2 regions of the Tibeticola sp. genome follow, and region 2 is predicted to be linked to the other one. Evidence: predicted binding sites of a transcription regulator. Region 2 holds the regulator's gene; the other holds the start of a gene.

Region 1 (5,070 bases), on a different contig from region 2:
GCGCGCCGAGTGGGACGGCGGCCGCTTCGTTCTGGTGCATGTCGAAGACAGCGGGCCGGGCCTGCAGGGCCGCAGCTTCGAAGAACTGTCCACGCCCTTTCACAGCACCAAAGCCGACGGACTGGGCCTGGGGCTGGCCATCTGCCGCTCCGTCGTCGAGGCGCACGGAGGCGCCTTCGACTGCGGCGTCTCACACTTGGGCGGCGCGCGTCTGAGCTTCCGCTTGCCGGTCGCCGCAGACGCCTTGGGCCCAAACGGTGCGGCCCCGTCTGAACGCGACGCAACCCAGGCATCCGCATGAGGACAACGCCATGAAGCTCGAACACCCTGCTGCTGCGGCCACAGGCACCGTCTACCTCGTCGACGACGAGGCCGCGGTGCGTGATGCGCTCAGTTTCCTGTTCGCCTCCCACGGCTTGGAGGTTCGGGCCTACACCGAGGGGCCGGCGCTGCTCGAGGCTTTGCGCGAGCCAGCCCCATTGCCGGCCTGCATCCTGCTCGATGTACGCATGGAGCCGATGTCGGGTCTGCAGGTGTTCGACGAGTTGCGACGCCTGGACGTCCCGCTGCCGGTGATCTTCCTCAGCGGCCACGCCGACATCGCGATGGCGGTGGACGCGCTCAAGCAAGGCGCATTCGACTTCATCGAAAAGCCCTTCCACGACGCGGTGCTCATCGATCGGGTGCGCCAGGGGCTCGCCGCCTGTGACGCGGCGGTGGCCCAGGCGTCGAGCCTGCGTACGTTACGCGCGCGCATCGAGGGTCTCTCGCCACGCGAACGCGAATTGATGCACCATGTAGCCGCAGGAAAGCTCAACAAGGTCATCGCCGACGAAATGCACATTGCCGTGCGCACGGTCGAAGTCCACCGCTCGCGCGTGTACGCCAAGCTCGGCGTGCGCTCAGCCGCCGAACTCGCAACGCTGTTGGTGCGCGCGGGGTTTTAGGGCAACGCTGAACAAGTCCCCCGCGCGTCGCGCATCCCGGCTGCGGGCGGTCTGCGTCGTTGCAAATCCTCGCCATAGCTGCGGCTATGGCTGCGGTTTGCGCCTCGCATCCCATCCCGCGGCCGGGCGCGCGCCATCACGGGAACTTATTCAGCGTTGCCTTAGGCTGAGTCAGCGTTGTCCTCAGCTCGGCTCTGGGTCCTGGAAGCCCCCGCGACGCAGGGTGACCACCAGCGTGTCGCGGTGACCGCCGGTAGCCAGCGGTTGGATCGGCGTCGTTTCGTGGATCACCCGCAGGTCGTCGAGCAACAGCACCGACCAGGGCTCGGTCAGCGTGAAGCGCTGCCCCGCGGGCCCCGTCGCCTCGAACACGCGCGTCTCACCGCCCTTGATGCCCTCGCGCGCAACGAGAAACACCGCGACCAGTTCCACCCCGTCGCGATGCGCCCCTTCGGGCGTGGGGCGACCGATGCCATCGGTGGTGTCGATGCGGAACTGGTGCGCCTCGACATACCAACGCTGCGGAGCATCGGCGCTGGCCTTGAGCGCATCGGCCACGCGGGCCAGCCAACGCAGCAGCGCCAGCCAAGCCGGCTGCGCGCTGGTCGATTCCGCGATCGGCTCGAACCAACGCTCGATCCCGCCGTGCAGCGCGTTGTATTCGAGCGGCTGCCAATGCGCGCGGTGCGGCGTGCGCGTGACCGCATCCCCCTCGACGACGAAGCTGGCATGGCGACGACGCCGATACCGACCGCCATCTCGCAAATAGCGGTCGGGTGGCAGGTCGGACCAATCGGCCGCGAGGACGTGCAGCGCATCGGGCGACACGCCCGCGAGCCGCATCAGGTCGGAAGCACCGAGCACGGCATAGCCCTGCGTCGCCAGCTGCGTCCCGAGCCGATCGACCGGGGTCAAGGGTGGAGCAAAAGTCACGTCGGGCATCGTTCGGGGCTGGGGAGAAGACGCGTCGGAGCATACCCCGTCGGCGGGCACTGACCGCGGATCCGGACCTGACCTGGATCAAGCAGACCCGCGATCGCCGGGACTAGACTTCTGCTTTTTTCGGAGACCCACCACATGGCTCTGCTCGAATGGACCGACGCGATGGCGGTCGAGGTGCCCGCCATGGACCAGACGCATCAGGAGTTCGTCGCCCTGCTCAACGCCCTCGAGTCAGCCAGCGACGAAGCGCTCATCGACCGCTATGTCGCGCTGCTTGCGCACACCGACGCGCACTTTGCGCGCGAAGATGCCTGGATGCAAGCCACGGGTTTTGCGGCCTCGAACTGCCACAGCATGCAGCACAAAATCGTCATGGACGTGCTGCGCGAGGGCGAAAAGCGCGGCCGCGCCGGCGACCTCGAAGTCCTGCGCGTGATCGCGCGCGAGCTGGCGCAGTGGTTCCCCCAGCACACGGACGCGATGGACGCGGCACTCGCGCAGCACCTGCTGCGCACCGGCTTCGATCCGGCCACCGGCAGCGTCACCCGGCCCGAGGCACTGCCGCGCGCCGCCCTACATGGCTGCGGCGGGGCAAGCTGCACCGACCCTGAAGACTTGGCGCCGGCTGGCCTGAGCGCTTAGCCAGGTAACGCTGGGCGAAACCGGGAAACTCCGTGGGCTTGGAAACGCTGATCCTCATCGCCTTGCTGGGCGTTTCTGTGTCGATGCGGCCGTGGCGGCTGCTGCGCGGATCCGGCAGCGCCTTGCTCACGCCGCTGTTTGCCAGCCTGACCTTGCTGCCTTGGCTGTGGGCCTTGCCGCGCATGCACGCCATGCCACTGGCTTTGCAACTCTCGGGGGCCTGCGCGGTGACGCTGATGCTCGGCTGGCCGCTCGCAGTGCCGGTGCTCGTTCTGGTCGGGCTGCTCTCGGCCATCATCACGCCCGCGCCGGTGGCGGAGATCGTGGCCCAGATCGTCTGGTTCGGCCTGGTGCCCTCGACGCTCTCGCTCGGGCTCGGCGTGGGCTTGCGGCGCTGGTTCGGCGAGCGCCCCTTCCTCTACATTCTTGGGCGAGGTTTTCTCGGCACGGTGCTGTGCACCTTCGCGGGGGCGAGTCTCGCGCTGTGGATGGGTCACGACATCGCCCACACCGCAACCGCCTTGGGCCTCGTCGGCCGCTGGCTGCTGGCCTGGGGCGACGGCTTCATGACCGGCATGTTGACGGCCATCTTCGTGGCCTTCAAGCCGCAATGGCTGGCGACCTGGTCCGACCGGCTGTATCTGCGCAGGCGCGAGGGCAACGCTGAATGAGTCCCCGTGATGGCGGACGGGGTTCGATCGCGATCCGGCCGGTTTGAGGCTTGATGCAGATCAGCCTTCGTGCACGCCAGGCGCAGGCATTGAGATAGATCAGCCCCCCTTTTCGGCGCCGTCGTACAGTGTGCTTCACGCGCCGGGTTGACAGGCCCGCGCGGTCTGCAACGAAAGGATCTCCATCATGAAAGCACTCGTCGATCTGTTCTCTACCGACTATGGCCTGATGAGCGTTGCCGGCATCGCCTTCATGCTGGGCATGGCCGTGTTTTTCATCCGGCTGTTCACCAACAAGATGGACGAAAGCGCCAAGCAAGCTGGCAAGTAAAGCAGCGGGCGCGGCCGACCCGAATCCTCGAGCGGCGCTGATCCAGCGCGGTCCTTACTCGAGCACGGCCGCGTAGACCATGTTGCGGAACAGCGCGCGGTAGTACTCGCGCTGGTTCGGTGCCTGGATCATCAGGATGGCCTGCAAGCCCAGGGCCGGGTCTGCGAAGAAACTCGTGCCGGCCAGCCCACCCCAGTAATACATGCCCACCGAGCCCGGCGTGGGCGCGAGGCCCGCTGCGGTGCGCACCGCGACGCCAAGGCCAAAGCCATGCCCCGGCGGCAACAAGGCCGCGCTGCCGGCACTGGCACGCGGCAGATCGCCCAGATGGTCGGCGGTCATCCAGTCGACGATGTGCGGCCCGAGCAGGCGCACGTTGTCGAGCGTGCCGCGGTTGAGCAAGAACTGCACGAAGCGCGCATAGTCTCGCGCCGTCGAGACCAGCCCGCCCCCGCCGCTCTCATGGCGGCCCGGTCGCCGGTAATCGGTCACGATCATCATCGGCGCGCCGTCGGGGTCCTTGGGAAAGGGCTCGGCCAGCCTGGCCAACCAGTCCTCGGGCACGTCGAAGCGCGTGTCCTTCATGCCCAGCGGCTCGAACACACGCGCCTGCAGCCAAGCGCCCAGCGTCTCGCCACTCACCACTTCGATCAGACGCCCCAACACGTCGGTGGCCCGGCTGTACTCCCAAGCCGTGCCAGGCTGGATCAGCAGCGGCAACGTGGCGAGCGTCGCGGTAAAGGCTGCGTTGTCGCGTTCGCGCGAGCCGATGCGGGCCTGCGCATAGGCGCGGTGGACTTCGGTACTGCCCAAAAACTCGTAGGTGAAACCCGCGGTGTGCCGCAACAGGTCGTGCACCGTCGGCGCGCGCTGCGCCGGCACGCGCTCGCCAGTGCCGGGCTGCAGCACCTCGAGCGAGGCAAATTCCGGCAGCCAGCGCGGCAGCGGGTCTTCGAGCTGTAGGCGCCCCTGCTCGACCAGCATGAGCACGGCAGCCGACACGATCGGCTTGGTCATCGAATAGATGCGAAACACCGTGTCGCGCGTCATCGGCTCGCCGCGCAGCGGGGCGCGCAGACCCAGATGCTCGAACAAAGCCACTTGCCCGTGCCGCGCAATCAGCACGACCGCGCCGGGCAGCCGGCCGCGGTCGATATCGCCCTGCAGCGCATCGAGCAGGCGCTGCAGCCGCAGCGGACACAGCCCGAGGTCGCCCGGCCGGGCCTGGGGCAGAGGGTGTATGCCGTGCATCATGATTGGAAACTCCGAAAGATCAGACAGGGATGCTGCGGCTGTGGCGCCAAGGCGGCAGGCGCGCGCCGCAGTGGTAGCAGAAGACCGCCTCGGGCAAGTGCCCCTCGGTCAGGCATTCGTGGCAGGTGCGGGTGGTGATCGCCCAATAGACGGCCACGGGAATGCTGGTGTAGCCGTTCTCGGGTCCTTCGACCACGTACATCAACGTGCCCATGATCACCACCACCAGCACGACGACCATCAGGAACACGGCGATCTAGCGCCGACTCGCCAGCAGCGCAGC
Region 2 (5,070 bases):
CAAGGCGGCGACATCGCGGCAGCCAAGTAAGGCCCGCTTTCATTGAATAGATTGGGGGCGCGGGCCTGGCGTCCGTGCCCCCTTCTTTATTGCGGATCTAGGATCGAAACATGAGCGACGCGAATGAAATGGAAGCTCGGGCTTCGAGCGGCACGAAGGATGCCGGGAAAGGCAGCTTGGATACGTCCAAACCAGGTCAGGACTCGGGCAAAGCCGAGCCCGACGTGGTCTGGTTGTATCAAGCCTCCAAGAAGATTTATCCGCGCAGCGTCGACGGCACGTTCGCGCGGTGGCGTTGGTTTTTCGTCTTTCTGACGCAGGCGGTTTTTTACCTGACACCCTGGCTGCAATGGGGAAACCGGCAGGCGGTTTTGTTCGACCTGGGGGCGCGGCGCTTCTACATCTTTGGTCTCGTCATCTACCCGCAGGACTTCATCTTCCTGACGGGCTTGCTGATCCTCTCCGCCATGTCGCTGTTCATGTTCACAGCGATCGCGGGGCGTCAGTGGTGTGGTTACGCGTGTCCGCAGACGGTCTATACCGAGATCTTCATGTGGATCGAGCGCAAGATCGAAGGCGACCGCAGTGCGCGCATGCGTCTCGACCAGTCGCCGATGTCGCTCGAGAAGTTCCTGCGCAAAGCCGCCAAGCAACTTGCTTGGATCGCAGTCGGTCTGTGGACGGGCTTCACCTTCGTCGGCTATTTCACCCCGATTCGTGAGCTGGGCCATCTGTTTCTGACCTGGAACATGGGGCCGTGGGAAACCTTTTGGGTGTTTTTCTACGGTTTTGCCACCTACGGCAACGGCGGCTACATGCGCGAGCAGGTGTGCAAGTACATGTGCCCCTATGCGCGTTTCCAAAGCGCCATGTTCGACAAGGACACGCTCATCGTCTCGTACGACGCCGAGCGCGGAGAGCCGCGTGGGCCGCGTCCTCGCAAAGCCGACCCGAAGGCGCTGGGTCTCGGTGACTGCATCGACTGTACTTTGTGTGTGCAGGTTTGCCCGACCGGGATCGACATCCGCAACGGCCTGCAATACGAATGCATCAGCTGTGCGGCGTGCATCGACGTGTGCGACGGCGTGATGGAGAAGATGGGTTACCCGAAGGGCCTGATTCGCTACACCACGGAGAATGCGATGCGCGAGCACTGGACGAAGGAGCAGGTGGTGCGCCACATGTTCCGGCCCCGGGTGCTGGTCTATCTGACCATCATCACCGTGGTGCTCGCGGCGATGATCACCGCCTTGGTCTTGCGTCCGCCGCTCAAGGCCGACGTGGTGCGCGACCGTGCGACCTTGGCGCGCATCGTCGAGGGCGGGCAGCTCGAAAACGTGTACCGCATCCAAATCATGAATGCTCGTGAGGAGCCGCAACGGGTGAAGATCGACGTTCGGGGCCTCAAAGACATCCGTGTGGCGTCGGAAAACGTGTTCAGTGTCGGACCCGCCGAAGCGCGTTGGGTGGTCGTCACCGCACGCGTTCCCTATGGGGTCGCCGAGCCCGGCACGCATCCGATCGAGTTCACGCTCGAGGCGCTGGAGCATCCCGGTAAAGTGGTCGTCGAGAAATCTGTCTTTATCATTCCGCGTTAAAGGAGCCCAGCGATGAAACCGACTCAACCCTGGTGGCGTTTTGGCCATGTCTGGCTGGTGATCAGCGGGCCGGCAGTGGTCGTGGTCGCCAGTTTCGTGACGCTCTATCTGGCCATCAAAAACCCCGATCCGGTGCAGCAAGAGTATTACGGTCGGGCACCGGCCGAGGAGGAGGCGGTTTCGCCTCAAGCGATTGCACCCGCGGAGCTTGCGCGCAACCACGCGCAAACCGGCATTCCGGCGCAGGTGCTGAATCCGAAAAAATAACCTGGGTGAGGCGCGGCTGGTCGTATCTCACGGATCGGTGTTTGGAGGAGTACAAAACGATGGAGACAACCTCAATCAAGGCCCAGCGGTGGATGTGGATCGCATGGCCGTCGTTTTTGATGGCCGGCGTGTTGGAGATGCTGGTGTTTGCCGTCGTCGATCCAACGGAGTTGCACTGGCTGGGCGCGCGGCTCGAGTTGTCGCGGTCCGGCGTCTATACCTTGGCGTTTTTCGTGTTTTGGGCCTGCACGTTCGGCTCGAGTGCCTTGACAACCCTGCTTTCGATGTCGCCGTTCGAGGTGAATCGTTGCCCTTTGCCTGCGACGGACCGCCCCGACGGGTGCCCGAAGCAAGAGCGGTCACCCTCTTCCCACTGAGCTGCAGCGGGTGACTTTTTCATTGACGTTCCCCGGCGCTGAGCCGTGAGCGTCGCAGAGTTGTCGCCGTTTTCCCTAGACCGGTCCAGTTTTGGCCGTTCAATCCCGGCAGCTCGGGTTGTTGACGATGGCCTTGAGCGCTTCGGGATTGAGGATGCGCACATGGCGTTGGCGCACGTCGCAGATGCCTTCTTCGACAAACTTCGAGAAGGTGCGGCTGACCGTTTCGAGTTTCAGCCCCAGATAGCTGCCGATCTCCTCGCGGGTCATTCGCAATACCAGTTCGGACTGCGAAAAGCCACGCGCGTGGAGCCGCTGAACCAGATTGAGCAAAAACGCCGCGAGGCGCTCCTCGGCGCGCATGCTGCCAAGCAACAGCATCACCCCGTTCTCGCGCACGATCTCGCGGCTCATGATCTTGTGCACATGGTGCTGCAGGGCGCCGACTTCCCGGGACAGTTCTTCGATCCGGTGAAAGGGCATTACACAGACTTCGGCGTCTTCGAGGGCGATCGCATCGCAGGTGTGATGCTCATGGACGATGCCGTCGAGTCCGATGATTTCGCCGGCCATCTGGAAGCCCGTGACCTGATCTCGACCGTCTTCGGTGACCACACAGGTCTTGAAAAATCCCGTGCGTATGGCGTAGAGCGAGGTGAATTTTTCCCCGTTGCTAAAGAGCGTCGCGCCGCGTTTGACGCGTCGGCGCACCGCGACCAGGTCGTCGATGCGCTGCAACTCGGTTGCGGATAAGCCGACGGGCATGCACAGCTCACGCAGATTGCAGTTGGAGCACGCAACTTTGAGGGTGTCCGCTTTCAGCAGCATGGTGGTCGTTGGTCGAGAGGGGTGGAAAATGGCACTTTTGCCGAAACAGGCGCTATTCTGGCATGCGGCCGCGCGCCAGCGCCCGTGCTTGATGCGCATCAAGCCCAGGGCACGAGCGAACGGGCATAGTGCGGCTACTTTCATCTTGGAAGATTTGCCATGAGTGTGGTCTCGCCCGAACTTCTGGCCCGGTATGACATTCCGGGGCCTCGCTACACCTCTTACCCGACGGCCGATCGATTCGTCGAAGCTTTCGGACCGGAGGAATATGGTCGTTTTCTCGACCAGCGGCGGGACGGGGTGGCGGCGACGGCCCCGCTGTCTTTGTACGTGCACATCCCTTTTTGTGAATCGCTCTGCTACTACTGCGCGTGCAACAAGATCATCACGCGGCACCACGAGCGAGCGCAGCCGTATCTGCGCTATCTGAGCCGGGAGGTGGATTTGCATCTCCAGCACATCGGGCCGGGGCAGGCCGTTTCGCAATTGCACCTCGGAGGCGGCAGCCCGACCTTTTTGTCGGACGCGGAACTGGCCGAGTTGATGCAGATGTTGCGGCGGGCGTTCAAGCTGGTTCCGGGCGGTGAGTATTCCATCGAAATCGACCCGCGCACAGTGGATGCGGCACGCCTGGAGCAGATCGCGGCGCTGGGCTTCAATCGCATCAGCTTCGGCGTGCAGGATTTCGACCCGGAAGTGCAAAAAGCGGTGCACCGTGTGCAACCCTACGAACAGGTGGCGGCCCTGATGGAGGCCGCCCGGCGAATCGGCTTCGAGTCGGTCAACGTCGACCTGATTTATGGTCTGCCGCGGCAGACGCCCGAATCTTTCGAGCGCACCTTGGAGCAGGTGGTCCAGATCCAGCCCGACCGGATCGCGCTCTATGCCTACGCGCATCTGCCCGAGCGCTTCAAGCCCCAGCGCCGCATCCACAGCGCCGAGCTTCCACCAGCGGCCGACAAAGTCTTGATGCTGGCGCGCTCGCTCGATGCCTTCACTGACGCCGGCTACGTCTACATCGGGATGGACCATTTCGCGCGCCCCAACGATGCGCTGGCAGTGGCCAAGCGCCAGGGGCGTCTGCACCGGAATTTTCAGGGGTACAGCACGCAGCCGGACTGCGACTTGATCGCGCTCGGGGTTTCGGCGATCGGCCGTGTGGGGGCGAGCTACAGCCAGAACGCCAAGACGCTCGAAGAGTATTGCGACCATCTCGACCATGGGCGCTTTCCCGTCGTGCGCGGCTTGGCGCTGAGCCGAGACGACCTTCTCCGGCGCAGCGTCATCATGGCGATCATGTGCCAGGGTGAAGTGCTTTTCGAGTCGGTCGAATTGGCGCATCTGATCGATTTCCGCAGCTATTTTTCAGCCGAGCTCGAGGCGCTCAAGCGGCTGGAGGAGCAGGGACTGGTGCGGCTGACGAACGACTCCCTGGTGGTCACGCCCCAGGGCTGGTTCTTCGTTCGCGCGGTGGCGATGGTGTTCGATCGTTATCTTCAGGCCGACCAGAATCGGGCACGGTTTTCGAAAATCATCTAAAACCGCGGCATGCAGACCGCTTTAGTTGCCACCGCAGCGTTGATGGGCTTCGCGGGTGGGCCGCATTGCATCGCGATGTGTGGTGCCGCGTGTGCCGGGATTGGGCGCGCCGCTGAACCGCACGGAACCTCGGCGATGTGGATCTTTCAGTTGGGACGGGTTCTGGGTTATTCCGCCTTGGGTGCGGCGGCGGCGGTTTCGGTGCAGGGCTTGGGGTGGCTGACCACGCAGAGCGTGGCCATCCGGCCGCTTTGGACCCTGCTCCATGTGGCGGCGGTCGTGCTCGGTTTGCTGCTGCTGGTTCAGGCGCGTCAACCGGCTTGGCTCGATGAAGCGGCGCGATCGCTGTGGGCGCGCGTGCGGGCCTTGCAAGCCCGTTATGGCCGACGGGCTCCTTTGTTGATCGGCGTGCTTTGGGCCTTCATGCCCTGCGGGCTGCTGTACTCGGCGCTGATGGTTGC

What was found. The regulator FNR, encoded in region 2, switches genes on or off when oxygen is low (the NO sensors DNR and NnrR bind a similar motif). The targets are predictions, from matches to a motif close to TTGATNNNNATCAA.
Region 1: a site for FNR is predicted at 1,958-1,971, ahead of JHC36_RS11345 (bacteriohemerythrin). Genes of this name have one in related genera too.

What each region holds. Positions count from the first base shown of each region.
Region 1 is NZ_JAEMQB010000179.1:15,642-20,711, reverse strand. Features, by position in the region: gene JHC36_RS11360 (two-component system sensor histidine kinase NtrB) at 1-301, shown strand, start outside; gene JHC36_RS11355 (response regulator transcription factor) at 312-947, shown strand; gene JHC36_RS11350 (2OG-Fe dioxygenase family protein) at 1,131-1,889, opposite strand; gene JHC36_RS11345 (bacteriohemerythrin) at 2,025-2,531, shown strand; gene JHC36_RS11340 (hypothetical protein) at 2,564-3,202, shown strand; gene JHC36_RS11335 (DUF3149 domain-containing protein) at 3,390-3,533, shown strand; gene JHC36_RS11330 (serine hydrolase domain-containing protein) at 3,588-4,787, opposite strand; partial or broken gene JHC36_RS11325 (ion transporter) at 4,807-5,070, opposite strand, start outside.
Region 2 is NZ_JAEMQB010000129.1:6,831-11,900, forward strand. Features, by position in the region: gene ccoP (cytochrome-c oxidase, cbb3-type subunit III) at 1-30, shown strand, start outside; gene ccoG (cytochrome c oxidase accessory protein CcoG) at 111-1,598, shown strand; gene JHC36_RS08305 (nitrogen fixation protein FixH) at 1,611-1,865, shown strand; gene JHC36_RS08310 (hypothetical protein) at 1,925-2,242, shown strand; gene fnr (fumarate/nitrate reduction transcriptional regulator Fnr) at 2,342-3,070, opposite strand; gene hemN (oxygen-independent coproporphyrinogen III oxidase) at 3,230-4,609, shown strand; gene JHC36_RS08325 (sulfite exporter TauE/SafE family protein) at 4,619-5,070, shown strand, end outside.